DNA from 2 places in the Dysgonomonas sp. GY75 genome. Region 2 is predicted to be linked to the other one. Evidence: riboswitches for the same ligand, from Rfam matches in the RefSeq annotation. Region 2 holds a riboswitch; the other holds the start of a gene.

Region 1 (16,495 bases), on a different contig from region 2:
TCCGATGTTACGGGAAAAACATTTGCTTTTCCCAATAATCTTATTTTGCAAAAGACATATGAACGTCCACGCCCTTTCGGTATCCCCGAAAGCGAGTTCGATTTGCTGAATGGCAGGGCCAGGATGATAACAAAAATGCCGGTGCGCCTGCTTTCACTGAGTTTGCTGGATTTGAGAAGTAAGTCGGTATTCTGGGATATAGGTTTCTGTACAGGTTCGGTATCTATTGAAGCCAAGATGCAATTTCCTCATTTAGAGGTTTTCTCTTTCGAAAAACGGGAAGAAGGACAAGTGCTTATGGAAAATAATTCCCGGAAATTCGGTACACCGGGGATAAATACCATCATCGGTGACTTTGTGGAAACGGATATTTCCGGTTTTCCCCGCCCCGATGCTGTTTTTATCGGCGGGCATGGCGGACGCATGAAGGATATAATGTCGAAAGTATGTTCGGTATTAGTCCAGGGAGGAACAATAGTATTCAATTCTGTATCAGCCGAAAGCAAAGAAATGTTTCTGGCGGCGGCAAAGGATAATGATTTGGTAATAAAGGAAAGCATCACTGTTACTGTGGATGATTTTAATGCTATTGAGGTGATGAAGGTAATTAAGAATGAATAATTAATAATTAAGAATGGTGCAGGTGGCTCGTAGTTAGTAACTGCACAGAGGGCTAAGTAACTTGTAACTGAAAAAATATGAAATACGCAATAATACTAACATCTGAAACTAGCTATCCTTTAGCTGAAACCATCAGGAAAGAATTAGGTGAAACTAATATATACACAAAAGCCGGCATAAAAGGAACGAATCGGATTTCTTCTATAAACGACTGTGTAAAAGACTTATTCGGCCAATCGGAGGCAATCATATTTATAGGGGCTATGGGTATTTGCATTCGCAGTATCGCCTCTTATATCAAAGACAAGCATACCGACCCTGCCATTGTAAATGTGGACAGTACCGGGCGTTATGCGGTGTCCGTGCTTTCGGGACATGTGGGAGGTGCTAACGAGCTGACAAAGAGGATCGCCAACATTACAGGTGCTGAAGCGGTTATCACTACCCAAAGCGATAATACTAACCTTTGGGCGCTGGATACAATCGGTGAAAAATATAATTGGGTAACGACTACCAACGCAGATAATTTCAATGAACCGCTTACGGCTTATGTAAACAGAAAGCCCACCGCGCTATTGCTCGATGTTGTGGACGAAGGGACTCAATTTATGGAGCGTACAGTTGCCGGGCATGTGAAGATATATTACAGGTATGAAGATATTGATTTACACGAATATGAATTGCTGATAACAGTTTCTCCATACCTTTATCCTGATGCGGGCATAGCTGTTATCAGCTATCATCCGAAAGTATTGCATCTGGGTATCGGATGCCGTAAAGACTGTAATCCTGAGGGTATAAGCGGATATATTGCCGGTACTCTGTTGCAACAGCATATTGCTATCGCTTCCATAAGCAGTATTTCGACTATAGATATTAAAAAGGATGAGCCTCTGCTTCGTGAGTTACAATCGTATCTCGGAAATATCCCTGTACATATATATAACGCGGAGGAACTGAAAGACATCGAAGTCCCTAATCCATCGGATAAGGTGAAAGAAGTAACAACAGTTGCCGGAGTTTCCGAGTCCACAGCCATTAAAAGTTCTGACGGAGGACCTCTTATATTGGAAAAACAGAAAGGAGTATTGAGTCAGGGCAATGATTTTACTTTTGCTATTGCCGTTGAACGTCCGGCAGTCCGGCAAGGACATATCGAGATAGTAGGCGCAGGGCCGGGTGACCCGGATTTGATTTCGGTGAAAGGCCGTTATTTTCTTGAAGCCGCCGATCTGATTTTATATGCAGGAAGCCTTGTTCCGGTGGAGCTTACTTATTGTGCAAAACAAGGAGCGGTTGTGCGTAGTTCCGCTTCGATGGATCTGGAAGAGCAATTTGATTTGATGAAAGAGTTTTACGATAAGGGTAAGCTGGTAGTACGTTTGCACACGGGCGACCCGTGTATTTACGGGGCTATTCAGGAGCAGATGGCTTTTTTCGATAAACATAATATGTCTTATCATATCACTCCGGGCATATCCTCGTTTCTGGCTGCCGCAGCTGCTTTGGAATCGCAGTTTACGATACCCGAAAAGGTGCAGACTATCATACTGACAAGAGGGGAAGGGAGGACTCCGATGCCCGAAAAAGAAAAGCTTCATTTACTGGCACGCTCACAAAGCACGATGTGTATCTTCCTGAGTGCAACTGTCGTGGAGCAGGTACAAAAGGAACTGATGGAACATTACCCGCCCGAAACCCCGGTAGCAGCCTGTTATAAGCTCACATGGAAAGATGAGAAAATATACCGTGGGCAGTTAAAGGATCTGGTTAAGATTGTCAAAGAAAATAACCTGACGCTGACTACCATGATTGTAGTAGGTGACGCGATCGGCAACAGGGAAGGATTGTCGAAATTATATTCTCACCAGTTCAAGCATCTGTTCAGAGGATAATATTCCCATCTTCGTCTATGAGCATAATTGTCAGCTTTCCATTTGGCAAAAGCGGGACGCATGCATCATAGCATCGTTTGATAAGAAGTGTAAAAAAAACTTCCTCTTGGGTAGTAATAATATCCCATAACTGCCGGGCCAGAGTCATTTCCTGTATCGCTGCAATTGTTCTTTCGGAACAATTACTTTCGTAAGCTAAGCCGGTAAGGAACTCTTTGTTCATCACCGTTTTTTTACTGTGTGTATCCAGAGAGCCTTCGGCAAGTTTCACGGCCTTTCCGAGCATGATGCCCAACGTCAGGCTTTTGAAACCGAGGTCAGACGCTATCTTTATCGTTTCGCCGATGAAATTCCCGTAATGGATAAATGCCTGTGCAGGCAGATCAGGATATCTTTGTTTTACGAAACGTTCGCTCTTTGCTCCCGAGTTAATCACTACCCGCTCGCATCCCAGGGCTTTGGCTACCAGCATTTCGCGGCGGATGGAGTTGATGAATGCTTCCGAAGAAAAGGGCTTTACTATTCCCGAAGTGCCGATAATAGATATTCCGCCTGTGATACCCAGTTTGGGATTGAATGTTTTCAGTGCGATTTCTTCTCCGTTGGTAACGGAAATAGTGACATTTACACCTGTCTTTAAATTCCCGTCCGGCAATTTGTCCTGATTGTGGCGCAAGACTTTGAAGATTTCCCGCTTTATCATCATACGGGGTGTTTTGTTGATGGCCGGTTCACCAATTTCTATATCCAGTCCGGGAAGTGTTACTGTACCCACGCCTTTTCCCTGTAAAAAACGGACGCCTTTGTGAGTGTCGCAGAGTTGTACCGTAGATACTATTTCGCATCCGTTGGTAATATCCGGGTCATCTCCGGAGTCTTTTATGACTGAACAACTGACTGTATTTTCTGAAAACCGTGTGGTAGCAACAGGAATGTGTATCCATTCGCCGTTTGGCAGTGTCAGGCCGGTTTCTTCCTGTATCTCATTGGTGAGCAGGGTTGTGAGTGCCGCCTTAGTAGCAGCAGTGGCACATGTTCCTGTAGTATATCCTGTCCTTAAATCGAAGAACCCGGGTACATATTTTTCTATCTCTTTGCATAGTCCGTTTTCGCCATAAACGGAAATGAAAGAAGGGGATAGGGGAGGCCGTTTGACGACTAAAAAGGGTATGTTCAGTTTGCGGGCTGCATCTGCTTTTTCATTAAATCCACCGGAGTCGCCACTTTCTTTTGTTATAATCGCCTGTGGCTTTATTCTTTCGAATAAGGGAATTTCATCCTCTCCCTGCCTGTAATATAATATTCTGTCGCATGGAAAATTGTTTGCCTGAGCAATAGCGCGAGATTCTTCCCTGTCCAGAATCCTGAACCAGCAATTGTGCCGTTCCCAGTACGGTTTAAGTTTTGCAATCGTATTTACTCCTGTCAGCGCAAGCAGGTTATCTATCTTATTACTTTCGAGATAATGGATTGCATTGTTGTAAGAATCGAACCAGAGCAAATCGTCAGTATGCTCCGGATAACTGCGTTCATACCTGACTACGGGTATTTCCAACTTTGCGGATGCAGAAGCTATATTCCCGTGCAGGTTCCCGGCAAAGGGATGCGCCGCGTCTATAATAAGCTTAATGTTATTCTCCTTACAGCATGTAATCATAGACTCTTCATCGAGGGCTCCGGAGAGAAGAATAGCATACACACTCTCCACTTTCTGCAAATCGCCTTTCGTGGAATAATAATATGGTTTGGCAGCCCCGTCGCACACCGATAGGGTTTTGCGTCCTTCTGTTGTTCCGCCGAATATAAGTATCATAGCCTATGTATATTGTCCAGTAGTTCTTCAATGCTGGAAATTAATAAGTCCGGTTGCTCCGGCATACAGATTTTTATCCCGTTATCTGTAATATTAATGTAAGAATCGGTGTTAAACTGCCGCGAAGCCAGTATTCCATTCCGTTGCAGCGCTTTTCTTACCATTGTATATTTCTGTCCGTGCCCAAGTAGTTTTATCTGTCTGTCCGATTCATTTTCTATTCTAAACAGTCCGGTGTTCTGATCGAAAATAATCCCTTTCCGTGCAAAGAAACTGCTCAGGCTGCCATCCAGGGACAGATCTTCGGGTGTCCCTGTCTTTATTCCGCTCTGCTTGTCCATCAGCCATATTTTATCAGCTATCTGGAGCGCCAGTTCCAAATCGTGAGTGGAAAGGAAAATAGTCTTATTCGTCTTGCGGGATAGTTGGTGCAGCAATTGCATGATCTCTACTTTGCTCGGGAAATCGAGAAAAGCAGTAGGCTCATCCAGAAGGATTATCGGTGTTTCCTGCGCCAGCGCTTTCGCGATCATCACTTTCTGCCGTTCCCCGTCACTCAGTGTATGAACCATCCTGTGCGACAGATTTTCTATTTTCACCATCGCGATGGCCTTATCTACGATCTCTTTATCTTCTTTATTCAGTTTTCCCCAGAATCCTGTATATGGGCTGCGTCCCAAGCCGATAAGTTCGCGGGCGCTCATGTTTTTTATATCAAACTTTTCGGTCAGGACTACACTGGCGAGGGTAGCAAATTCCTTTTCGCTATATTCTTTTATCTCTTTTCCACGTATATAGATACTGCCTGACAATTTGGGCTGGAAAGCCGAAAGTGTCCGCAGCAAAGTAGACTTGCCTATCCCGTTGGCTCCGAGCAAGCAGGTAAGCTCCCCGCTGAAAATGGATGATGTTATATTTTCGGCGACAGTAATGCTATTCTTTTTTGAAGAATATCCTATCGAAAGATGCTGTATATCGATTGTCTTTTGTTTCATTTTCCTATTCCGTTATCTCATTTTTACGTTTTCCGAATAATACCGATATAACTATCGGCGCACCTATGAGTGCCGTCACCGAGTTGATGGGTAATGCCCCTTCAAAACCCGGCATGCGTGCTATCAGGTTGCACAGCAGGGCAAGGGATGCCCCGGTGAGTGTGACGGCAGGCATCAGTATCCGGTGGTCGGATGAGACAAATATTGTACGGCACAGATGAGGTACGGCCAGTCCCAGAAAGACGATAGGTCCGCAATAAGCCGTGATGATAGCCGTGATAACACACGAACAGCAAATCACGTACAGGCGGGCACGTTTTATATTCAGCCCTAAATTACGGGCATAACCATCCCCGAGCAGCATAAGGTTCAGGGTTTTGATAAGCAGGAATGAAAGCGGGATAAGTACGGCCATTATAAAGACGAAAGTATAGACCTGATTACCCGATACTTTCGCGAAACTGCCCAGTCCCCATATTACATATGCCCTGACATCTTCATCGTTGCTGAAAAATTTAAGGACGCCGATAATGGCGGTCGCTATATAGCCTATCATGACTCCGATGATAAGGAGTATGACATTTCCCCTTACCCGTTGCGAAATGGCTATTATGATTGCCATCACAGTCATTGCCCCGGCAATAGCCGCCACAGATACAGCCACTTCCCCGAAAAAGCCTAAAGTACTCAACGCCGTTCCGGCAATGCTCCCCGACAGAAGGATAATGAAAGCTACACCAAGGCTTGCTCCAGAACTGATACCCAGTTCGGAAGGACCGGCCAGGGGATTACGGAATACGGTTTGCATCTGCAACCCGCTTATAGATAAGCCTGCTCCCGCAACCAAAGCCGTCAGTGTCTGTGGAAAACGGGATTTCCAGATTATATTCTGCCATATCAGCGGTTCATCTCCTGTTCCGGATAATATATTCCAGATAGAACCTACAGGTATGGAGATGGTTCCCAATACAAGATTAAGTATGAAAAACAGCAGGATAGATGCAAAAATAAGTGCGAGTAAAAGTATATGACGTTTCATTATTTCAATAGTTCATAATATACAGGTGTGTGTTCGGGTAACAACTCGGGGTGGAATATCTTTATCAGGTCGGCCAGTACGACTTCCGGCTCTACAGGCGTATTTTCATAGAAGGGCTTTTCCCTGAGATTGCAATAGATAAGCTTTTTATCTTTGTATGCTTTGAAGTCGGCGTAACGTGCGTCGCTTTGTTTCAGCGCTTCATAGCTGAACGTTCCGTTGTGGCTGTTTACCATACGCCAGTATTCGGCATTCGCGCCCTGAGAATATACAGTTTCGAAATCCACATAAAATCCGCCCGATTCGTCATCGTTTTTCATAAAATAGGATGCTCCCGCATCGCGGAAGAGTTGCGCCAGATAACTGTTCCCTCCTACGACATACCAATTGCCCGAATGCAGTTCCCCGCTAAGTACTACCGGCTTATGGGCCACCGGTCCGGTCAGTGATTTCAACTGATTATATTTTTCTTCTATTTCATCGAATTGTTTACCGGCCTGCTCTTCCATTCCCAATAAAAGCCCTGTAAATTTTATCCATTCGGCCTGCCCCAGAGGGGACGATTCTTTATATCCTAAAAAGCTGATCAGAGGAATATCCAGATTGCGGATAGCATCATAACCACCGCGCTTGAAGGGCGAAACAAGGATAATATCGGGATCAAGAGCCATAACCACTTCGTTGTCAAACTCGCCTTCGATACCGATTTTTCTTGTTTTCCCGGTTTTCAATTGTTCGTTTAGCTGAGGATTGAACAGGAAACGGGTGCTGGTTATCCCTGCTATTTTGTCTACAGCATCTAATTTGATAAAATTGGAAATTTGCAGGGTGGTCATACATACCACACTTCTTACGGGGACTTCTATAATCTGGTACCCGGCAGGTATTCCCGTTTTATCTTCTCCTCGTTTCAACAATGCATATTGATATTTGGTGTCGCTTTCGCCGGAAGGATCGTGTATATCTACCAGTTTGTAATTTCCATGTTCGGATACGGTAAAGCCTTTTGCATATTTGATATTTAATGTATCGTGCGAGCCTGAAATATTGTTGCTATCTTTTTTATTCGAGTTGCATGCTATGAAGCAGCCAAAAGCAAGCAGGATTATTGAACGGGCAAGAAATTTCATATTTGTTTATTTGCGGATTATTATTAGTGAAAAGTAAGGGAATTTCCGGCTTACAATGACTTGCTTGTCTTGTGTATAGAATTCTTTCTCAGCTATTCCCACATTTTCAAAATAGTGGAAAGTGGCGTCCTGAATATTTTCTAATGCTTCCATTATAACCTCTTCACATTGCGAAGCTTTCATCAGTACAATGGCTTTACCTTTCTCCAGTTTTTCTTTCAGGTTGTTTAATGTTATGATACCCGGAATAACTTCGAGTTCTTCCTCTTGTTTCACAATGTGAATGTTGGCCAGAGTGCCACAGGCTATAAACGCAGGCACGCCCGCGATGCGGCTGACAGGTATATTCTCCTGTGTAAGATATTCGCTTATGTAATAGATGGTAGAGTAGAATCCGGCATCGCCTTCGGCTGTAACAGCTATTTTATGTCCGGATTTATACCTGTCCGATATTTCTTTCGCCACAGCCTTGTAGCTCTCAATGGCCAGAGAACGGTCTTTGTTCATAGGCACATTGAATGTGTTCAGTTTTGATTCATCGAAGCCCAATTGCAATAGGACATCTTTTGCCCGTGAGGAGCTTTTTCCTTGGGGAAGGGCGGTTGACGGACAAAATATCAAATCTGCTTCTTGCAGTGTTTTCAAACCTTTCAAGGTTATCAGTTCCGGGTCTCCGGGACCGAGAGATACGAATGTAACGGAATCAAACATCTATACAATCCATTTTATTGGAGTTAAAAATCAGATGCCTTTAGTATAGGACTATAATAGACGAACAGGTACGTGTGTTGTCTGTAAATAGTATTTAAGCCTAAACCGCGAGCTTTCAACTAATAATGTTCCGGCAGGTTTTCTGACTTACTCCATCTTTGAACGGCCTTCCCAATCTTCAGTTAACAGTGAGCAGTTAACAGTTAACAAAAATTATTAACTGATAGCTGATGACTGATGACTGTCAATCAGTGGTTTGAGTATTGTCCAAAAACTTTTTTCAGAAACATTGTTAACTGATGACTGTTAACTGTTCTCTGAATAGAGCTTACAGCAGCGGGTCTGTTCAGGATTTGCACCTGATTCCCTTTTAATCACTCATCCGGCAATGCGGATTTGTAACACCAAAACTTAGTGCAAAGATATGGAATTAAATTTATAAAGATTTATATAATGTATATGAAATAACTTTATCTATGTGTATAGCCGATAGCCTTTAGCTGTTAGCTTATAGCTCTTTGAATTGAAAATCGGCGGAGCCAAATTTTGATTAGGAGATTAGCAGATTTGTAAATTAGCATATTAGCAAATGAGTGATAAGTGTTACATGTGTTACATGTGTTACCTTTTAACAAGTAATGAGTTTTAAGTAATAAGTTGAAAGTTATATGAGACACGAGATACAGGTTGCTAACTGATGACTGTTCACTGACGAGATGCTTTGTTCTGCTCCGTATGACAAGCTAATTATTAATTTTTCATTCTTAATTATTAATTGTTTTCTGTGTCACCTTTGTTACTTTTTTATTCAGTGTTCTTCTGTCCATGCCTAGTGATATTCAGTGTAACAAAAAAGGGTTGTGAAGAAAACGGACAAATAAAAAAGAAGAAAATAGTGTCAGGTTTGTCAGGTTTTAACTCCCTGGCTTCCTTACGGGGCTGGTTGTAAAGCCTTATATAAATGACTCATTGAAACAGACTTTAGCCGATAAGTATTTGGTCAAAGCCTGCTAAAATAATCAACTCTTTCCTCAACTTAAAAGTGGAGGAAGCTTAAGACTGAAACCTGAAGATAAGAAATATACCAAAAAGCTGACAGGTGAGAAAATGAGAAAAACTGTCAGGTTTGTCAGGTTTTAGATTTGATAATGTTGTCTGAAGCCGATTTTAATAAGATAGCATGTCCATCGATTAAAATATAGTTAATTTTATAATCCTTATTGTGTTTATTTGGTAATATCGTTTAATATAGATATTTTTATGCTGTATTTGTTAATTAACTTTTTATGGCTAAACTTATTATTAATTCCTATGCCGATTTTGAGCAGTATGTAGGAAAAGAACTGGGGACTTCTGATTGGCTGAAAATATCTCAAGACCGCATCAACAAATTTGCAGAAGCTACGCTTGATTATCAATGGATTCATGTGGATGAAGAAAGAGCGAAGGTTGAGAGTCCTTTCAAAAGTACAATTGCACATGGTTATCTCATGGTGTCTATCTTGCCCTATCTTTGGGATCAGATAATAGAGGTAAACAATATAAAGATGCTGATAAATTACGGTATCGAAAAGTTGAAATTTAATCAGGCAGTAATTGTCGATAGTGAAGTACGTTTACGGGTTACCCTGGCATCGCTTGTTAACCTGAGAGGTATAGCCAAAGCCGAATTGAAGGTTGTCCTGGAAATAAAAGACTGCCCGAAGAATGCATTGGAAGAAACCGTAATATTTCTATATCACTTCAATAGTTAAGAGAAATATTGCAGATACTATAAGAGAGGGATACTTTAATGATTTAGAGTATCCCTTTTTATCTGTTAGAGAAGATAGAGTGATAGGCTGTTTATCCGGTATTATATCACCGAATTGTAATTGATGCAGGCCTTTACTATTGCTTTCCATTGTATACGATTTATCGGCACATCTTTTGGGTGATATTTCTGATTGTATCCGGAAAGCCTTATAAAGTCATCACCTATATCAGATTTGTCTAAATTTTTAATGGTGAGAAATTCTTCTCCATCGATGGTGAGATATATGATATACATTTCACCCCAATAAATGTCGTTGGTGTGATTTGCTGTTTTATAACATACAATATCTCCCGGTTTTATCAAGGGATACATGCTGTCTGTCTTCACAAATCCGGCCCCATCACATGAACTTAAATTTGGTATAGATAGATATCCATGGCACTTGTGTGATCCTTTATAGGAGAATATCGGTATAAACTCCAGAGGAGATTCTGCTTTGAGCAGATTTTTGTCAGAAACAGTTGCCGGGTCTATATTCATTACAGCGGCGTACTGTTCCCGTACCGACTGTAAGTTGTCGTATGACCAGAATAGCGATGATTTTATCATTTCACCTTCACCCGAAATAAGCCATTCCAGATTTATTTCAGGGTATGCTGTATATATTTTAGCTATTGTCTCGCCTGTTATACCGCTTTTCTTGTCCAGAGTACCGTTAGAGACTCCAGTCTGATTATAAAATTTATTTTTACTAATCCCCTGTTTGTCTATGAACTGTATAATCCTGTCCTTTTGAGTTAAGTTTTTGTTCATTGTGTGTAATCGATAACGAATTATAACTATACCTATTGAGGTATAATTGCAATATAGTTTGTAAGATTTCTAACAAAAATAACTTTAATTCTTGAAATACCAAAAAAGTTAATTTTTCGCCTGTAAAATAAAGATAAAGTAAAAAATGGTTAATGTAGAATTATTTCATATTATTTGTTTTTAATTGAGAAATATTTCTTTAATTTTGCGGAAATTTTAATAGGAAATCACAAAATATACAAATGCGCTTCTTGGTTACTATGCAAAACAATAACTTGTATTTTAAAGGGTTATCCCAAGAATAGGAATATTTCTATATGGAAGAGCTACATACATATGATGCAAACGAAAATAATTTTATTCATATATGAAAACTTGCACAAAAACACTCAAATTTACTTTATTAGGGTTTGTTACATTAGCTCTTCACACAATTGATCTTCAAGCACAGGTTACAATAGGATTAGGATCGGCACCAGCTAAAGCAGGATTATTGCAGTTAAAAGAACAGGAGCCGGACGCCGATAATGTAACATGTAAAACGGGAGGTTTTATCTTGCCTCGGGTGGCATTAGTAAATTTGAAAACCTTAGAACCTTTTGTTAATCCGACAGAGACCGGGTATGATAGCGAGAAATCGAAAAATATAGGTCTGCTGGTTTATAATATGACTAAAACAAGCCCTTTCGTTCCAGGGCTATATTTATGGGATGGGGACAAGTGGGCTGTGCTAAGAACACTATCTGACAGTATACCTACCAGAGATAATCCGGGGAGCGTGCCGGTGGAACCAAATGCACCATCCAGTATGACAGATCCTGCGGCGCTGAAACTGTCAAATTCATTTATTGTCGGCTATAATAAAACAATAGATATCCCTGTTATAAAGGCATATGCAGTTTGGAATCAGTTGTTGAATCTAAATGAAGTGGGATTGCAGGGGACTGTTAGTGTAGAATTATTATGGCAAGATAAAAAAGACCTGATAAAGGAGGTTACCCTTGCCTCAGGTGATAAAGGCACGGCTTCAATGCTGAGGGTTACAACTAATAGTAATAATTTACAAGGTAATGCGGTTGTAGCTGTGAGAATAAATAATGTGATACGGTGGAGTTGGCATATATGGGTGACGAATTATGATCCTGATGTATTGGCTGGAGAGAAAGTATATAATAATACGATATTTATGGATCGCAACTTAGGTGCGATAAATACGACACCGGGTAATATCGGTTCATTGGGCTTGCTTTATCAATGGGGAAGAAAAGATCCATTTCCTGGTTCTTCTGCTGCAGATGATAATTTGGAAATCTTACTCTATACTTTGCCCGGAGGTAATGTCGCTATAGGAAAGAGCAAAGTGAATAATAGTCTTAATATGCCGACTTCTATTATTAATCCATATACATTTTATTATAGTACTGAGGGTAATCAGGATTGGTATAGCAACTCTGGCACAACGAATAACTATTTGTGGAATGATACGGATAATACAAAAGGTACTTATGATCCTTGCCCGAAAGGATGGCGTGTGCCCCGGAGTGGATCAGGCAGCAATTCTCCTTGGAATGGCTTAGGCGGAGGTGGACCTGCTTTTGATAAAGGTAAGGGAGAGGAATGGACTGTGGCAGGATATTATCCGGCAGCGGGGTATCGTGATCCAGCGACAGGGAATCTGACAATGGTAGGATTGGAAGGGTATAACTGGTCGGCAACGGCTTTTTATAGTACTGTATATCGGCTGTTTTTTAAATCCTATTATATTCAGGTAGATGCAACCGATAATAGGGCCAAGGGGAGTTCGATACGTTGTATAAAAGAATAATTCAGTATAAAATAAGATTTATCTACTCTGTGTAGTTTTTTTAATTTGTCTTAAGGTTGGGATGGCATATGCGTGAGCATGTGCCTTTCTGTTTTAGATATAGTTCTTAGCTAGAAAAATAATGAGTCCCGCGAATCTCTCGACTCACAGGACCCAACCTTAACACAAACTTTACAAAACTACATATATATTATATTGTTTATTCTTATTTATTCTTATTTATTCTTATTTATTCTTATTTATTCTTATTTATTCTTATTTATTCTTATTTATTCTTATTTATTCTTATTTATTCTTATTTATTCTTATTTATTCTTATTTATTCTTATTTATTCTTATTTATTCTTATTTATTCTTATTTATTCTTATTTATTCTTATTTATTCTTATTTATTCTTATTTATCCATCCTGTATTGTGTAGGAGACAGACCTGTATGCTTCTTGAAAAATCTACTTAAAGAAGCCTGATTAGAAAAGTTGGTCTTCACAGTTATCTCCTGTATATTCAATGCCGGATTCTTTAATAGAGACTTTATCTCCATGATGCTGTATTCTACAATCCAATCCTTTGCCGGCCTGCCACTGACATCTTTTACTACTGAAGTCAGATATTTAGGCGTAATATGGAGCTTTTCTGCATAGAAAGCAATCTCTCTGTTTTCTCTGAAATATTGCATTATCAGGAGAAAGAAATCGTATGTGATCTTTTCTTTACGGCTATCAATATCCCTAATGGCATTCTTGGATAGCAGATTGTTCCTGTAATTATTATAAAGATCAAGATAGAAAAGCCTCAGCAGATTGACTATGTATTCCCTCTGGAATAAATTGTCGGCCGGTTTCACCCAGCTATGTATGAGATTGTAGTAACCGGAGAATCGATATACTTCATCTTTCGATAGCTTGTAGTGATACTTCCTTCTCATATGTATAAAGAATAAAGGAGAAAGGCGTGCGACTCCACTGAGAACATCGTTTATTAACAAATGTGATACCGTAAAATAATTGATCGAAAAATCAGGACTCTTACTTTTCAACGAAACTATCTGTCCCGGAAGAATTACCATTAATTCACCTTTCGACAAATGATGTTCTTGCATGTATACATCTATTATAGCGGAGCCTTCAGTGCAAAGGCCTAAGATTCCTATGGGAAGATATGTCTGGGTATATGTAACGGGAAGAGCACTCTCTCCCATACAAATATTAAAGTCATACCCAAAAGAATATACAGAGTTTTTCTTGTCCTTTGACAGAGCTTTTTTTTCTCCGTACATTTTTGTCTTGTCTTCCATCTCAGTCTTGTCTCTCCTCAATATCGGGTGCAAATATATAACATCATTCTTTATAATTTTCATCTAGTGGAAATATGGTATAACATTTAGGAAGTATGGTATCCTTTTTATTTAAATTCTCCACAAAAGATATCCTTATTGACTCGAAATCGGCCAATCGCACTGTGATTATATCTATTTTCCATCTCTATTCTTAGTGTAAGTCTCGAGTGCAAATTTAGCAAAAACAAGAAGAATGATATATAAATAATAAGATATATTATGAAAATAATATAGATTTTATTTAATATGAAAAACGAATGGAAGAAACTCCTATATCTATATCCTTTATATTGTAGTTCAAGCCTGTGTTTATCTAAATATAAAAGCTTATCAGATAACCTATCTGATAAGCTTTTGTATATAACGAATCTTAATCTTCTATTTCAGATAAGTGTCGAACCAGCGGAAGAACTCTCTTTGAAATAATATTCCGTTTTGAGGCTGTGCTATCCAGTGGTTTTCGTTAGGATATATAAGCATTCGAGCAGGGATGCCTCTCAGCTTGGCTGCATTAAATGCCATCATGCCTTGAGACGCCAGTATGCGGTAATCCAGCTCCCCGTGTGAAATCATTATTGGAGTATCCCATTTCTCCACAAATTTGTGCGGAGAGTTAGCATACGACCGTTGTGCAATAGAATTACTTCTGTCCCAGAACGAACCACCCAGATCCCAGTTGGCGAACCACATCTCTTCTGTTTCAAGATATTGTGCTTCCACATTGAAGATACCGGCATGCGCAAGGAATGCTTTGAATCGTTTATTATGGTTACCTGCCAGCCAGTATACGGAAAAACCGCCATAGCTTGCACCTGTACATCCAAGTTTGTCTGCATTCACAAAAGGTTCTTTAGCCATAGCATCTATAGCCGAAAGGTAATCCTTCATATTCTGTCCACCATAATCTTTGCTGATTTGCTCCAGCCATTCCTGACCAAAGCCCGGAAGACCTCTGCGGTTAGGTGCAACAATGATATATCCGTTTGCTGCCATCATCTGTAAATTCCAGCGATATGACCAAAACTGGCTCACAGTGCTTTGAGGACCACCCTGACAATATAGAAGGGCAGGATATTTTTTATTCGGGTCGAAGTTTGGCGGGTATACGATCCATGTCAACATTTTCTTTCCATCAGTAGTGGCTATCCAACGCTCTTCGACTTTACCCATTTTTAACTGCCCCATTATTTCTTTGTTCTCGAAACTCAATTCGGTAGCTTCGCCATTAGTTGTATTTACAGAATATATTTCATTTGGCGCTGACAAAGAATGACGTGTTGCGATGAGCTTGTCTCCGGCTATACCAAAAGATTCATAATCGTAGTCGCCTTTTGTTATCCGGTTTATTTCTTTAGTGTGTACAAAAGCTTTGAATATGTGAGTCTTGGCTTCTACGCATGATACGAAATAAATACTTTCGTTATCGTTCCATGCCAGATAATCAGTATTATAATCAAACTTTTCGGTTACATAAATTTTGTCATTAGTAGCCAGATTCACTACAAACATCCGGTTCTTGTCGGATTCGTATCCGTCGCGCTCCATGCTTTGCCAGGCAATATATTTGCCATCGGGAGAGAAAACGGGATTGATGTCATATCCCATCATCCCTTCGGTAAGATTCTTAGTTTCCTTAGTATCTATGTTATAAAGGTAGATGTCGGAATTAGTAGATAAAGCATATTCCATCCCTTTTTTCTTGCGGCATGTATATGCTATTGATTTGCTATCGGGACTCCATGCCAATTGCTCTGTTCCTCCGAATGGAAGCATTGGGCATTCGTAAGGTTCATCTCCTAATATATCTATGCCTTCTGTTATTTTTGTGCCATCATAATCGGCAACAAAGCTATGAGGGATTTCTTCCACCCATTCCGACCAATGTTTATACATCAGGTCATCTATAATACGTCCTGACGCCTTAGGCAGGTCGGGATATTTATCGGCTGTGCGCTCTCCGAACTTTATGTTTTTAATATATAGTATCTTCTTTTCATCGGGTGAATAAGAAAAACCATTTACGCCCCCTTCTATCTCGCTGATCTGCATGCGTTCGGTTCCATCCGGATTCATTTCCCATATCTGCGAAGAACCACTCTCGCTACTAAGGAATGCTATTTTAGAGCCTCCTTTTATCCATATGGCATTATTCTCACTTTTGGCAGTTTGAGTTATCTGCTTTTTGTCCGAGCCATCGATATTCATAGTGAATAACTCCCGGTTGGTCTTATTTTGTTCGATGCTTACATAAGTGACTCCATAGAGTACTTTTGATTTATCAGGCGAAACCTGTACATCCGAAACACGCCCAAAGCTGTAAAGTACCTCAGGTGTCATAATGCCATTTTCAACTTTTACAGTGGCTTTGCCGATCAGAGGTGCATCTTTTTCCGTATTTTCTATTTTTGCGGAAAACTTACCGCCACACGAAACCACTGATGCGCCGAGTAATAATGCCATAATTGATTTATTCATATAGTTTAATTAATTTTATATGTAAAGATATTTGTTTTTTGTAATACACACAACTTATAAGATTACAGACCTAGGGTAAGCCTAC
Region 2 (16,495 bases):
TTCAACAAGGCGCAAATATACGAATTTTACTTATGAGTCATAAGTTATAAATGACGAATTATGAGGACTTCCATATATTTATCTTTTACCTGTTTCCTCAATAGAATTACCAATCTAATTTAACATTAACATTTGAGTGTAAAGCTATACAGTATAAAGGCGGAAAGTTGCATAAACAAATAATTGTTTAAATCTACGTGCCTATTACAAAATATGAAAAAACAAACAATATATAGCCCTACAGAACACAGGAAAGACTTTCTCCCTTTTTTAATATTCTTAAAATATATTTGTTAAATCAAATTTTTATCTTTTACTTTGCAATTCATGCACAAGACAATTTATACTAAGATAAATAAAAAAATAATGCACATTTCCCTGCCAAATAATACAGTTATGGGCTCTCTTTTTCTATCTGGAAATTTGGGAGTTAGCATTATTTTGCTAGAGAGAGAGAGAGAGAGAGAGAGAGAGAGAGAGAGAGAGAGAGAGAGAGAGAGAGAGTAAACTTTATGGCTTAACCCTTAATACAAAAAAACTCACATTTCTTGTTTCCCATTTTAAGCAAGCGGTATTATCATGCGCGTACAACACCAGTATGTGTATGCATACGCATATTCTAATTTATTTCTCAAATAAAAACAAACATTTTATATTTTATTTTATTCCTAAATTTTCTTTTTTAGTCGCAAAAAGGAGAACCAGCCAACCTGTAACCATCAATATATTTAAAATCCGATGCATGGTCGAAGATCTAGATAGATTTTCAAGAAAAATCTTCGATAAGTCTTTGTCTTTATTCTTATTGTCTTCAACCTATATTAAATCGCTTGGGAAAGTAATTTATATACCCCTTATCGCTTTATCAAGATCGTACATCGGATTTTTAACACACATTACACACTCAAGACAATATTTTCACACAAACATCAATGAAACAACAATTTCAAATAATAGAAACGACAGATGAAAACAAATTTTACAACAAAACTAATATTGCTATGCACCTCTACTCTTCTATGTGTAAAATCACAGGCTCAGGTTACAATTGGTTCAAATACACATCCTGAACCATATGAAATATTGAGAATAGATGGCAACAATGACAAAGGACTACGCCTATCAAGACTAACCCAAACAGAACGGGACGACTTAACAAATACAACAATAAGCATTTCTCCACAAAAGAAAGATGCAGCTAAAGGGCTTACCATATACAACATCACATATAACAGGATCGAGTTCTGGGATGGAAATGAATGGCGTATACTATCCGGTTCTTTCTCATTTTCCAATGGATTAAATCTTTTAAATACGGCCAATCCCCAAAAAGCCCGATTGGGCGGAACTCTTATCGAAGAAACCCTTATCAACCAACAAAGCCACACTCTGGCATTCAAAACCGAAAAAGGAGCGTTGTCTATAAACACAGATGCTTTTTTTGTAGATAGCCTAAGTGTAAAAGCTAACAACATCGACAGATTCTATATAGATACCGTATTAACGGTAGATAACAGAAATGAAATATCCATAAATACCGGGAAATCGGGACTATATGTAAACAACAGTGTATTGAATATAATAAACGATCAAACAAAAATAAACGGGCACTTACAATATAAAGACGGTAACGAAAACTTAGCCGTAACCGGAAAAGATATAATACTGAGGGCGAAAGATAATACAGGGAAAGCCAATTGGGAGCAGATGGAGCCATCCGTTTTAAATAAACCTTTTACTATAAACAGAGTATCCGGAAGCCCGAATGGCCCATCCGGCACAAAGTTTACAGTTGACACATGGACTGAGATTACCGACAACCAAATTTTACCTGCAGGAAAATGGCTTATATTCGGTCGTTTTGCAGCATATTCCAACAGGAGGACGGATGCTAGTAGTGGTGATAACGCAAATTATATGAGTTTTCTTCGTTTGGTCCGAGAAGATTCCGGTGGAGATGTAGTTTTGTACTCTTCTATGACCTTGCCGGAACGAAAGACTACTGGCGGCAATGAAAACTACGGGTCATACAGTGTACCTCAAATGGTTTATTTTCTGGATGCGGCAAATGCGGCTTCTTATCGTATAGATTTTAAAACAAAGAAACCTGACACATGGCACTCAACCCATTCAATGTTAGGCGATCAGTACTTTTATGCAATAAGATTAAATGATTAAAACAAACTATCATTATGAAACTACAGATATACACATCTTTTTTACTATCACTCTTTTTTGTAACAATAACATGCCAGGGACAGGTTACCGTTGGTTCAACAGCAAAGCCTGAAGATTTCTCATCTCTTCAACTTAACAGCAGCAATGGAGGTCTGCGCTTACCCCAATTATCGGTAGGGCAGAGAGACGCTCTTGTTATAGATGGAACTAGCGCCGGCCTGATAATATATAATGAGACAAGCAAAGCCATTGAATATTGGGATGGCCTAAAATGGTCGATGCTGGGAGATACGATACGAGTATATAATGGAATTCATAAAGATGGAGACATTGTGAAACTCGGCGGAAACCTAGAGAAAGCCACGATGGTAAATCTGAATAGTAAAAATCTGGAATTTGCTACCGGCGCGGGTAACCCCGGAGGATTCTCCGTAAATGATACGGTTTTTGTTGTAAATGGTAGGATTGTCGGGTCCAAACCATCTTCATATACAATAAACAAATCAGCTCTAAAGGTCAAGGAGACAGGCAGCAAAGTATCGATAGAAAATCAATTGAAAGTAAAAGTAAAAAATGATAGTATGCTTGTCCGAAACGACAGTGTAAATATACATGGCCAGCTATATTATGATAACAACAAAAGCGACATCAACGGAAAGGTACTTATTTCCAAAGCATCCGGTGTTGCTTTTTGGGGTAAGCTAAAACCGGATCTGATATTGGGTAAAACTTATCTTAAAGGCAAAATTAAAAAGGCGGGAACAGGTACAAGCACTGTCTGGATCCAAAATACAAGTCAAAATATAAGTGGCCCATGCATTTCCGACACACTGACACTCACTCCGGGAAAATGGCTTATATTCTCTAAATTTGCAACAAAGACGAACTATGCATCTCAGAAGATGTTTACCTGGTCCCATATATTTATTCCGGGCCAAACAGTGCCGACAGCAACTATCGGCGCCGATGTAGAAGACGCAACGTCAACATCGTCACCTGAACTAACTTACCTGATCGATGTATCTGCTAATACAAAAATCTGTGTTGTAGCCAGTTCATCCAACAATCAGACATGGCTGGTAGAAGAAGATGGTACCGGAGCAGCCAAGGTAGAGTTCGGAGAACCTTATTTTTTTGCTATTATGATAGAAGATTATAATGAAGACGAATAACACCTTATTATATATAATAGAAAATAAAATCTTTTAAAGAAGATATACATATATAAAATGAATATATATGATCTTTGAAAAATAAGCCATAGTATTTTGATATAATTTACAAACACAAAACTATTTACATTATGAAACATAGATATATCCTTATTCCCATTTTTACAATATTAGCCATAGGTTCTACCAAAGGACAAATAGTTATAGGGACGGATAAAGAACCCGAGAAATTCTGTATTGTAGAAGTAGAAAGTAAAAAAGGAGGTATACGTCTACCGAGAATACCAGATACCAATAAAAATAATATGATAACAACACACTCATTAACGAGTAATCCTGAGTCTGCGGGGCTGGTTATCTATAATTCAACGAATAATATTATCGAATTCTGGGACGGTAACAAATGGGTAGCTTTGTCAAATAAGATATCAGGGGCAAACGGCTTAACAGATACCAATGGCAAAGAGCTATGGCTAGGAGGTAAGCTCGATGATAACACAACTGTACAACTGAATAACAACGAATTGAAGATACAGCATAATCCTGCTGCAAAATTTATTATCAATGATACAATGGTTGTAGTAAACAATAAGATTGTGGACATACGCGTCGCCCGGGAATTTATGGTTAACGATACGGTTATAAGTATAAAAGGAAAGTATGTAGATATGCGACCGGCCATCTTATCTATTAATAACAATACATTCAGTATGAATGAAAGCGGAAGAACCAGAATGACCGGAACGTTCCAGTATACAGATGGCACCCAGGATCAAGGACATCTGCTTACAGCCAATAATAAAGGTGATGCATACTGGGGAGCATTAAGGCCTTTAGGGACTGTAAAGTCAACTTCAATTAACAACAACAAAGGTTTTGCCAGTAGCACAGTACAGGTATCTGACGGTATGCTTGAATTGCCTGCCGGACAATGGCTGATATTTGCTAAATTCAATTCGAACATGAATGCCTCACTTACAGGAATGTATCATTGGATATTATTATCTTCAAAAACACCGAGTCAAAGCAGTTACACCACCATATCCAGAGCCGGAGCCAATCCAGAGAAGAAGACTGCCGGAACGGGTATAAAGTCATATGCCACTCCATTTATATTACATTATGTAAACATAAAGGAGAAAACTCAATATATTATACAGGCTGGCACCAGTAACGCAGGCAATTCGGCTACTGTATCCGAAACATGGATAGGTAATTCTTATTTTTATGCACTGCGAATTGATATTCCGACCGACTAATAAACAGAAGTTGAAATATAGATAAAAAAACATTTCAATTTTAGTTTTGCTTTTTCAAAACAATCTTCCATCTCAAATATAAGAGAGGTTGCCTTTCTTATGTTTGAGATTTTTATGAGTTCTTCCTCTATATCACATTCTCTCTTATTCCTGATAAGCTCTATAATACTCCTCACAAATAATTATCGCAAAAAAGTAAATCTTCTATAATATTGTGTATCTTTGCACTACTTTGTTCCATTAAGGATGAAAAGGGAATCAGGTGCAAATCCTGAACAGACCCGCTGCTGTAAGCTCTGGGAATGTTTGTATCAAAATACCACTGTTGCAAAATGGGAAGGTGATATAAGCAAGAGTAAGTCAGAAGACCTGCAAAGTAAATATTTTCGACAGCTTTCGAGGAATAAGGCTTAAGAAACATGCGTAAAAGAATTCAATTACCTTTCTTTTTCTTTGTTCTTATCGGATGCTGCAATTATACTAAAAGATATATTTTGCATAGATGAGAATTTTATTTTCTGCCTTTTTATTTTTTTGTTCTTTCGCTTGTACATCCTTACTGGCCCAAACAAATGATAGTATCAAGACACAAAAACTATCGGAGGTAGAAGTATCTGCACATATAAAGCCATCGGCTGCCCGTTCAACCACACCGCTGCAAGTGATAGACAACGCCGAAATGGAACGGATCGGCATACTATCCGTATCGGATGCTGTACGCAGATTCTCGGGCGTCAGCATAAAAGATTATGGAGGTATAGGTGGCATGAAAACGGTATCTATCAGAGGTATGGGGGCACAGCATACAGCAGTAAGTTATGATGGAATAACAATGAGTAATGTACAATCCGGACAAATAGACATAAGCCGTTTTTCTCTGGATAATGTCTCTATGATTTCTTTATCGATAGGACAATCCGATGATATTTTTCAATCCGCAAGGTCTTATGCTTCCGCCGGAGTACTCCAGATAACAACATTACAACCGGCTTTCGATACTAAGCGAAATACATTAAACACAGGGGTCAAAACGGGATCATTCGGACTATTAAATCCAATGGTTTACTATGCCCATAAAATTAACGAACAATTTTCTATTTCCGTTAACAGCGGATGGGAACGGGCAGACGGCAGATATAAATTCACATATAAAAATGCAGAACAGACCGAGGAACGAAAAAGAAGAAATTCTGACGTAAGTATCTGGCGTACGGAGCTTAATTTATATGGCAATTTGGGTAAAGGTGGAAATTTAAATTTCAAGGTGAATTATCTGGATTCGGAAAGAGGCCTGCCAGGATCGGTAATTTTTTACAAAGACGATAATGATGAACGAGTATGGAATAAGGATCTTTTTGCCCAAGCCTATTACAAAAACACGCTTTCGCATAAACTGGAACTAAAGGCACAGGCCAGATTTAGCCGTACATATTACAAATATTTTGCTCTAAATAACAATATATCAGGCAGCAAACAAGAAGACCGCATTACCCAGTTTGAATATTATGCCTCTGCAGGGATTTTATATAAGCCAATAGAGGATATCTCCATAAGCCTTTTCGAAGATGTATTTCAAAACCGTCTTAACAGTAATTTTACTGATATAGACAGTCCCTCCCGAAATTCATCCCTAACCGCATTAGCCGCACAATATAATAATAAACATATCACTATTACCGGTAGCCTGTTGGCTACATATGTAAAAGAGGATGCCAAATCGGGAGAAGTTCCTGATAATAAGAAGAAGATAACTCCATCTATCAGCCTCTCTTACCTACCTTTTTTAAAGACAAACATAAGATTACGTGCATCTTATAAAAAAATATTCAGAGTGCCTACATTCGACGATATGTATTATATCAGAATGGGAAATATCAACCTAAAACCAGAATATGCTACTCAATACAATACCGGATTGACATGGGTTGGGAAAATATCAAACAAAGTTGATCTTATAAGTATATCTGCTGATGGATATAAAAACAAGGTAGACGATAAGATTGTACCCTTCCCGACTATGAATATTTTCAAAATGCGTAATTATGGAAAAGTAGACATGACCGGATTAGATATTAATACACGCCTGCATAGTGAGCTTTGCAGAAAGTTATCTATCGAATTAACCGGAAATTACAGCTACCAGAAAGTTATCGACATTACTGACCAAGAAAGTAAAAATTATAGAGACCAGATACCGTATACTCCGCGACACTATGGTTCAGGTGCTATAAGCCTGGAGAACCCATGGATAAATATAGCTTATACTTTAATCGTATCGGGTAAGAGATATGCATTGGATCAGAATATACTTGATAATGAGATAGAATCATATACAGATCATAGTATTTCTTTAAATAAGTCTTTTGATATAAATAAAAGTAGATTACGGGTGCAGCTCAATCTGATTAATTTATCTAATAAAAACTATCAGATCATTAAGTATTATCCTATGCCGGGGCGGTCATTTACTTTATCAGCTAACTATCGTTTTTAAATTATATAGAACAGTAGCATACTGTTAAGTTGTAATAACATATTATTAAATACATTCTTTTACTTAATAAAATATTATCTATTATGAAAATGAATAAATTATTCAATGTTCTCTGTTTAATCTCGCTACTAACTTTTTCTTTTATATCATGTAGTGATGATGACAATGATTTTTTTAATTCTGTTGAAACTCTCCCTACGGATATAGCTTTTCTGGACGTAAATTTGAAAGGTGGCGAAATTAGTGGTGATTTAACATGGAAAAAGCCAATCAATACATCTGAACTTTCGTCCATTGTTATTTATGCCTCAAATGACGGCACTACAAAAGAAGCAAGAATAGATGAAGTATCGATTGATAAAGAGAAATATACTATAGAAGCAAGAAACTATACTAAATATCTCCTGCTCGTCCCTAAAAACAAAAAAGATGTAGAAGGATCTACCTTTGCCAAGGTAGAAATAAAGGACGAAACCGGTAATAACGTTGTCACTGATCTGACATTTGAGGATACAGATTATACAAAAGACAAAATAGCAGGAAAGTTATCATGGACCAAGGCTTCCGGACACATTAATCTTTCAAAACTGATAATCTATACCTCCGAAGATGGCACTATCAAAAAAGATAAACTAGCTGAAGTAAATCCGGATATTGAAGAATATACTATAGCAAGCCGTGATTTGAGCAAATACTTCATAGTCGTTGCTACTGATGCAACAGATACAGAAGTCGAAGACTTTGCCAAAATTGAAGTAAAAGATGCTTACGAAGTTTCGGGAGTATATATTCTAAACAGCGGAAAGATGGGAAATAACAACTCAAACATCTCATTCTACAATTTCCTTACAACAGAATTTAAAACTAAAGTATTCGAAAGCGCAAACGGAACAAGTCTGGGAGATACAGGCCAGGATATGGTAGTATACGGATCTAAAATGTATATCGCCGTTTATGGCTCCGGAGTTATATACGTAACGGATAAGCAAGGAAAGAAACTGGCAGCTATCGAATCTGTAAAAGGAGACAAAAAACAGCAACCTCGCGGACTAACCTCATATGAAGGGAAAGTATATGCAACTCTCTATGATGGCTATCTTGCAAAAATAGACACCACTAAACTGGAAATTGAAAGCCAAGTAGCTGTAGGACGTAATCCTGAATATGTACGTGCGGCAAATAATAAACTATATGTCGCCAATTCAGGTGGCTTGGATTATAATACTCCTTTAGGATACGACAAAACAGTTTCGGTTGTAGATGTTGCTACATTCAGAGAGACTGAACAAATTCCTGTAGTTATTAATCCTGATAAAATGGCGGTTGATAGCGAAGGGGATATATATGTAATTTCGAACGGAAATTATAGTAATGTACCTAATACTCTGCAAAGAATTGATGCAACCACGCATAAAGTAACCAGTGTTGGTAATGCAACTTGGATGAGTATGAATAACGATAAGTTATATATCATTTATTCGCAATACGATGCCAATTGGAATCAGGTAGTCAGCTACCATGTTTTTGATGCCAAGACAGAGAAGATGCTGACAGATAAATTCATAACAGACGGAACAACAGTAAATAAGCCGTTTTCTATCAACACCGACCCTGTTAATAACTATATATATATCGGTACATCGGACTATACCAATAATGGAGACATGTACATCTTCACCGCTGATGGTAAATTAGTTAAAAAATTAGATACCGGAGGTCTTAATCCGGCAGGTGCATATTTTGCAAGCTGGATAATCAGATAATATATGAAACTCTTAAATATCACACTACTCTTTTCTATTATCCTCATTCTGGCGGGCTGCAATAATCGCAAGCCTGCCGGACAGGATAATATTAAGCCGCAAACGGGATACACTGTCTATTATGCCAAAGGCTTTCAGGTAAAAAAGTATGATGAATATACTACCGTGTCGGTGCGTGATCCCTGGGATACCACGCGCATGCTGCAAACATATGTGCTGGTGGCAAAGAATAAAGATTTACCCGCAAATCTTCCTAAAGGCACAATTGTAAGAATACCTTTGGAAACTGTGGCAACATATTCCACCATCCATTGCTCTACGCTGAACGAACTGGATGCAGTGAACCTGATAAAAGGTGTATGTGAACCTCAGTATATAAAGCTATCCAATATACAGGATGGTGTAAAGAGCGGGGCAATAGTAGATTTGGGGATGGCCAGTAAACCCGATACCGAAAGATTGATCATGCTCAGCCCTGATGCTATCTTTGCAACTCCCATACAAGGCTGGACATACGGTAGCATAGAAAAAGCAGGAATTCCCATTTTGGAAACGACCGATTATACCGAATCGCATCCGCTTGGACGTGCCGAATGGATACGCTACTATTCTTTATTTATCGGGAAGGAGCAATTGGCTGATTCGCTGTTCGCCATTACCGAAAAGAATTATAATGCCGTTAAAGACGCTGTGGCCGGAACGGCAAACCGACCTTCCGTATTTACGGATATGCGTTATCAGAACAAATGGAACATGCCCGGAGGAAAAAGTTTTATGGCAAATATGTTATCCGATTCGGGGGCATCGTATTGCTGGTCTGATGATAACTCGACAACTTACATGCCTTTGGCATTCGAATCGGTGTTAGACAAGGCGGGTGAAGCAGATTTCTGGATAATCAAATATAACTGGCCTAAAGATATGACATACCAAAGCCTGGAAAAAGAATATAAACCTTATTCCCATTTCAAGGCATTCAAAGGAAAAAATATATACGGATGCAATACGGCATATTCAAGTTATTATGAAGATTTACCTATCCATCCGGATTATATATTAAAAGATATGGCGTATATATTCCATCCGGAACTCTTCGCCGGATATACGCCGAAATATTATAAGAAAATCGGAGAGTAAATGTATATAGGTTTGTAAAAAGACTGTGGTCAGAAATTCTGCCACAGTCTTTTTCTTTATGTATCAATAATAATGAACGATATCGATCACATATGAGCTTGACATAGCCCCCGGATTAATACCCGGTTCACCCTCGGGAATTGGTAAGTTGTACTTCCCGAAATACTCCTTCCAGCCGTCCGTTACCTCTTCGGTATCAGCAGATTTGAAAGTCATCGTATTCAATGGAAATACAGGAATACCGTGATTTGCCCTGAGCAGAATTTCATAAATAAGCTCCGAACAATAATACTTATCATTACCCAGGATAAATCCATCATCATAATCTTTGCCTATAAGGGCTAACCCTTCACTTAATGCATCAGGAATACTGTGCCTGTATTCTTCTTTCAGCCGCCCCACGACCGATTTGGGATAACAGCCTTTTCCCCCGGGATACAGATAATCATTCAAAGGTGCCTTTGCTACTTTGGGACGGGTAGCTTCGATTACATAGACACTGTCATTATCGTCGATATAAACGATACCTACATGCGTAAACTGATAATCTCCAATACTGGCTGTTACAGCTTTAATCGTACTGTCAGTCCCACTTGCGCAATCTTCCTGAAAAATCAGGTCTCCACTCTGGAGCTTGAAATCTTCGGCACACAAGGTCATGCCTGATAAAAAGAGAACCATTAATAATATTGCTTTCATATAATTATATAGAAGAAAGTTCTAACTATTCTTTGGCATTACTATCTGAAAGTATAACTGATACCTCCCATTAGCCAGAAACCTGCCTGAGGTATATTTCCCCTATCGAAGTAATGCGTATCATAGAGATTATTCAAATTCAGATTGAATACCACATCTTTGTATTCATAGTTCAATTTTAGGTCAAGAGTTGAAAATGCAGGATAATGCTCATCACCCACTTTTACCAAATTTTCATATTTTTCGTAAGTGCCCATCCGCTTTTGGAAGCGAAAATACCAGCCGGCCGAAAGCCCTTTATATATCTGATGATTGAATTTTGCCGTAAACTTATCCCGCAAATAGTTCAGCGAATAGATGGATATGAGGCCTTTCGTGTCTCCATCCTGATGCATACGGGTGTAATCCAAAGCAAGGGACGATTCTTCTCCCAATGCGGGAAGTATATCTCCGATACGGAATTTAGCTCCCATTTCCACACCTTTAGTATCTATCTTACTCAAATTCCAGGAAGTCCATTTTTCGTCTGTTGGCTTCTCCTTCACCCAGTCTATAACATCACGCCCCCACAAAAGAAATCCTGTGACATAAGCGCTAAAGAAAGATTCATTATACTTCACGCCAAGCTCCAATGATTCAGATTTTTCAGGTCTCAGGTCGTTACTTACATCATGTGTCTCGGTTTCATAATATAGATCTGTAAATGTGGGCATACGTGTTGACTTACTCCACGACGACGATACATTTATCTTATCCGAAGGACGATAAGTAACGCTCACCGATGGATAGAACTTATATTGATTGTCTCGTAATGTATTATGATTCATCAGTGCCCCGGCAGATAACACAAACCGTTCTATACTATATGTGTGTTCCAGTGATACACTGGTATTAGTCCGGTCATCATATTTCGTATACTTGCGGTGTGGCTCAACCATAAGTGTCCCTAGCTTAGTACTCATAATATCTTCCCTGCGTATTTCACCCCCAAGGCTGGTATTCCCAAACTTCGACTTGTATGAGAAGATAAGGTTAGCCCCGTAAGTATCGCTGCGGTGATAATTCCGCCCGTAATCTGTATCTTTCACCAGATCGAATTGGTCGTGATGCCTGTTCCAATAAATTATAGGAACTATTTTTAACTTGGAACCGAACTCTCCTTTCAACGAGCCCATATATGTACTGGTGCGTTCGTACTGATTTGGAAACTTAGGAGAATAGAATGTATTGGCCCCATACTTTTTATCATTATAACCCAGCTGCAGATCCAGTTTAGATTCATTTTTCAGTCTGAAGCGTGTTTGCCACAATACATTGTATATATCATAATCACTATTCGTAATATAGCCGTCCGAAGAATTATAACCTACCGACAGGCTATTGGTTGCCATACCCGTTTTTGCCGTACCACGCACTTCCATTCCCCGAAGTTTGTGCATACCCGATTCCACACTGGCATAAGCTTTATAATCTGCATTCTTTTTGGTAATGATGTTGATTCCTCCTGAGAAGGCACTTGAACCGTAAATGAGAGCCGATGGACCATGAATGATCTCAATACGTTCAATGTCGGAGAGGTTGATGGGAATATCGAAACTGTAGTGCCCTGTCTGGGCGTTTGAAAGGTTTACTCCGTTGAGGAGTACTGCATTTTGGTCAAATGATCCGCCACGGATCGAAATATCGGCTTGTACACCGTGCCCGCCTCTTTGAATTACGTCTATGTTAGCGGCGTAAACTAACAGATCCTGAATACTTCGGACGGGTGACTGCTCAATTTGCTCTTTTGTGATTACTGTAACAAGTTTAGCAGTCTGGTTGACTGGAGTCTCTACCCGGGATGCCGTGACCATTACTTCATCGAGTTCCTTTTCCAATACTTTTTGCTGCTCACCATCAGAGGTAGTCTGCGCGGTAATTGTAGATACAGTGAGGAATGAAATAGCACAGCCTCTCACCACTCCGATGTTTACAATCCGGTGCATACTATTAAATGCACTGTAGGCCTTCCGGACAAAGCGTTTGAAACGGTAGACCGATCTTTCCTTAAAATGTTTTCGATTCATTTTTTTAGAATTTGTTAATAAAATAAATTGTCGCCGCAAAAGTACGGATTATAGATAAAGTTACCGAGAATAAATGCATAAAAAAAGCATGAATCTGAATAAGGCCCATACTTTCAATCATTTAATACATTGTTATTCCTGTCCTACCCTTACATCATACAATGTCTTCCGGTTCATCAGTATAACTTTGTAATCCATAATAGAATCTCCATTCCCGGCTTTATCTATCACTGCCACTTTCATATCATAAATCTTTTGAGTTAAGACCAGCGTGTCCATTACCAGCTTATCTCCATCTTTACGGGTTCGGGTAATGGTATCGGGTATCTGAACCAACCTGTTACGATATACTGTTATATCTTTTTGATTAAATATCATTTGTCCCAGTCTGACTACCGGCATAATGGAGTCCTTTACACTTTCCCGTCCTCTCTTATCTTTATATTCAGGATTTATTTCCACTTTAAAGGTGGATAAACCCTCATTATCGGTAAACCGGGCATATATATACATCCATTTAGTGGCTATTACCGTATCCATTCTATTTGGATTTTCATTGAGGCTATCATTTATCCTGACTACCAGATTACCGTACATCAGCGTATCATTCTTATTAATCCGTACATCTGATATTGCAGGTGGTTCTGTCTCATCATCTTCAACCTTTGCACATGATGAAAAATACAGACCGGTCAGCAGAATAAGCGAAACGATAAACAAGCAAAAATTTCTCATTATATATTAAGTGAATTTGTAACCACGAAAATACGATAAAGTTACGAGTTACAGGTCACCGCCAACCGTTTTTTTAGATTATTGACAATCCGGGATTATCAGCCATTGAAGGGAATACGTAAAAAGACTTGTATGTTCCTGCCCGGCTCGGGTATATTCAACCGGCGATAAAGGCTCATATGATTGAGATAACGGGTATTGAATATATTTTGTACCTGCAAATTGAAATTGACCGCAAACTTAGGAGTAAAACGATAATCGAATCCCGCGCCTGCATTGAATAAACTGGCACCCTCTGTTTTTGCTTCATCAAAACCTACCCGGCTTTGCTTCGCATACCATTGATGGGACGCCGATAATTGATAATATGTCAGACCTTTCCTTTTACCTGTATCCTTTAAGTATTTTATCTCATTAGTCATGCTTAAAGGCGGAGTGAAAGGCAGGGGATTATGGTCATCCAGATTCTTATTCAGCACAAAACTGCCTGCTGACGATAATTCCAATTGCCTCAACAATAACCATGTGACCTTATACTCTGCTCCTGTGAATATTGCTTTTGCCTGAGAATATTGAAAAGGCTTATCATCATAAAGCGATACAGGCGTTTCCTCCACAGGCTGCAAAAAGATAAAATTGGAGTAATAATTTACAAAGGGACTAAATTCAACGGAGAAGTCCGCCTTATTATCATAGCTTAAACCTAAATCCAAAGTATAACCGTTCTCTGCTTTCAGATCAGGATTGCCTATCTCGTAACGGAATGCGGCGTGGTGCACACCATTTGCTGCAAGCTCATTCGCCGCAGGAAACCTGAAAGTTTTGGAAATATTTGCCTTATATGTAAAACCTTCTGATGAACGTGGTGTATATACCAGCCCTGCACTTGCCGACCAGCTACCAAAGTTACGGTCTACATCGTAAGCCCGTTGGGCATATTGTTTCACTATATCTTCGCCGTATCCCTGTTCTTCAAGGTAGGTAGCTAAGGTATTATCATAAAAGCCTGTGACGTCCATGTTTCCGTAATCGTATCTGGCTCCGGCCGAGAGCAGCCATTCATTTGTAAAACGGAATGTATTTATGAAAGATAATCCGCCTGATATCTGATTGTAACGCGGCAGGAAATACTCAAAGCCCCCTACCCTGTTTTGTTGATATTCTACGCTCGCTCCGATTGTTTTTGTCCAATTCTCCTTTTCATCCAGGAAAAGACGGGCATTGGACGAATATGTTCTCAATTTGAAATCTACTGCAATATCATCATCTGCCTCCGGTTCGGCCTGCCCTTCATAATGCTCGTGAAAATGTTCGTACTCACGCCGATGATTATATTGATAGCCTGTATTTACAGACAAGCGGAATGCCGATGTTTTCCACTCTGTGTTATTCGTTACCGCAAAATGATTTGCAGTAGCATATGGCAATGCTATATTCCGGTGCGAATTATCTATATCGTGATCATGGTCGTGGTCGTGATCGTCATGGTCACCGTCTTCGTGATCATGATCAGAATGATCTTCCTCCAATTCAAAAAGTCCGGTCTTTTGGTAGTTGTTACTTACATTCAGATAAGTGGTCACATTCTTTTTCCTGAAACCGACCGTTCCCGAAAGAGAATATTCCTTTCCTGCAGAATTGGGTAAACGCTTGTCCGGAAAAGCAATTTCCTGCGACTCATAGTCCGCTTTTTCGGCGGGCAGCCTGTAGTCTGCATAATCTTTATAATTGTAAGCACCTTGCAAAAACCAGTTGCCTTTCTGCCACCTGGCAGTAAGCCCTGCACCATACAAATCATTGTTTGAAGCACCATACAATTGAGCTTCACCTTTGAAGAAATCAGTATTCTCAAATCCATAAGGCTGGATTTCGATTGCTGTTGTAGTACCCGAGCCTAACAATAATGAGCTTGGCCCCTTATAAATAGTTGCATTATACATATCCAACTGACTCACATCTATGCCATGGTCGGCGCCCCATTGTTGATTCTGCAGCCCGACACCTCTGTTTATCACAGTTACCCTATTGCCACTCAGTCCTCTTATCACTGGTTTTGAGGTACCTCCGCCTATATTCATGGTAGTCACACCCGGTAAAATACTTAGCAACTTATTGAACGACGTAGATGGTTTATCGTAATCTGTACGCCTGACTATGACTCGACTTCTTACCCCGGCAGATACCTCTATTTCGCTCAATTCTACGACCAAAGGTCTTAAGCGAATATTGAGAAGTGTATCATTATGCAATGCTACATATACCGTATCTGTTTTATATCCTATATAGTTTATAAGAAGAGTATAGTTATCATCTTTTAAATGACAAAAACTAAAAATACCGAGACTATCGGTCAGCTCGCCTACAGGCGTATTTATTATCGAAACGGCAGCTCCTTCTATAGGGTTTCCTGTATTTTGGTTTGTCACCTTTCCTGATATTGCACAGGTTGATTGGGCTGAAAGCTGAAGATAAATAATAGAGAAGAATAGTATAAATAAAATCTTTTTCATGAGAGTCATTCGACTTTTTTATTACTGTGTAAATATTTTTTTTGATTCCCTTATAATTTAATTGCCGGCTAAAGCCTTACCTTTTACAATCGGGACATGTGCCTTCAAGCAAGACCTCTACAGAATCTACAGAAAATCCTTTTGGCATAGTAACAGGTGCCTGAACCTCTGCCTCGAGACATGTTACCGCATCACATTTTATACAATGAAAGTGAGCATGCTCTCCTTTGGGCAAAGCCTCATTATTAAGAGCATATTTAACCGTAGAATCGTGTAAGACAATACGATGGATAATACTTTTCTCCTCCAGTGTCTTCAATGAACGGTAAAATGTAACCCTATCGAATAAATCCGGCAAAGCTTTTTTAATTTCATTCTCCGACAAAGCAGAATCATTATTAAGTAACTCACTGATTATAAATTTACGGCAACCTGTATTCTTCAGATTGTGAAGTTTTAATATTTGTTCGGCATCCATATAT

What was found. Region 2 has a riboswitch for cobalamin ahead of IR083_RS19495 (TonB-dependent receptor plug domain-containing protein). Riboswitches for the same ligand answer to the same signal wherever they lie in the genome.
Region 1: it holds a riboswitch for cobalamin, as region 2 does, so the genes downstream of both, IR083_RS04635 (precorrin-2 C(20)-methyltransferase) here and IR083_RS19495 (TonB-dependent receptor plug domain-containing protein) in region 2, are expected to answer to the same signal.

What each region holds. Positions count from the first base shown of each region.
Region 1 covers NZ_JADCLQ010000009.1:60,292-76,786, reverse strand. The annotation lists gene cbiE (precorrin-6y C5,15-methyltransferase (decarboxylating) subunit CbiE) at 1-621, shown strand, start outside; gene cobM (precorrin-4 C(11)-methyltransferase) at 699-2,516, shown strand; gene cbiD (cobalt-precorrin-5B (C(1))-methyltransferase CbiD) at 2,506-4,329, opposite strand; gene IR083_RS04650 (ABC transporter ATP-binding protein) at 4,326-5,324, opposite strand; gene IR083_RS04645 (iron ABC transporter permease) at 5,329-6,363, opposite strand; gene IR083_RS04640 (ABC transporter substrate-binding protein) at 6,363-7,493, opposite strand; gene IR083_RS04635 (precorrin-2 C(20)-methyltransferase) at 7,500-8,204, opposite strand; cobalamin riboswitch at 8,319-8,628, opposite strand; gene IR083_RS04630 (MaoC family dehydratase) at 9,491-9,958, shown strand; gene IR083_RS04625 (helix-turn-helix transcriptional regulator) at 10,060-10,773, opposite strand; gene IR083_RS04620 (hypothetical protein) at 11,141-12,598, shown strand; gene IR083_RS04615 (helix-turn-helix domain-containing protein) at 12,994-13,956, opposite strand; gene IR083_RS04610 (alpha/beta hydrolase family protein) at 14,314-16,410, opposite strand.
Region 2 covers NZ_JADCLQ010000052.1:7,304-23,798, reverse strand. The annotation lists gene IR083_RS19510 (hypothetical protein) at 967-2,178, shown strand; gene IR083_RS19505 (hypothetical protein) at 2,193-3,350, shown strand; gene IR083_RS19500 (hypothetical protein) at 3,482-4,609, shown strand; cobalamin riboswitch at 4,825-5,001, shown strand; gene IR083_RS19495 (TonB-dependent receptor plug domain-containing protein) at 5,112-7,103, shown strand; gene IR083_RS19490 (YncE family protein) at 7,187-8,866, shown strand; gene IR083_RS19485 (ABC transporter substrate-binding protein) at 8,870-10,003, shown strand; gene IR083_RS19480 (YiiX/YebB-like N1pC/P60 family cysteine hydrolase) at 10,067-10,702, opposite strand; gene IR083_RS19475 (TonB-dependent receptor plug domain-containing protein) at 10,744-12,768, opposite strand; gene IR083_RS19470 (hypothetical protein) at 12,901-13,503, opposite strand; gene IR083_RS19465 (TonB-dependent receptor) at 13,602-16,013, opposite strand; gene IR083_RS19460 (Fur family transcriptional regulator) at 16,090-16,491, opposite strand.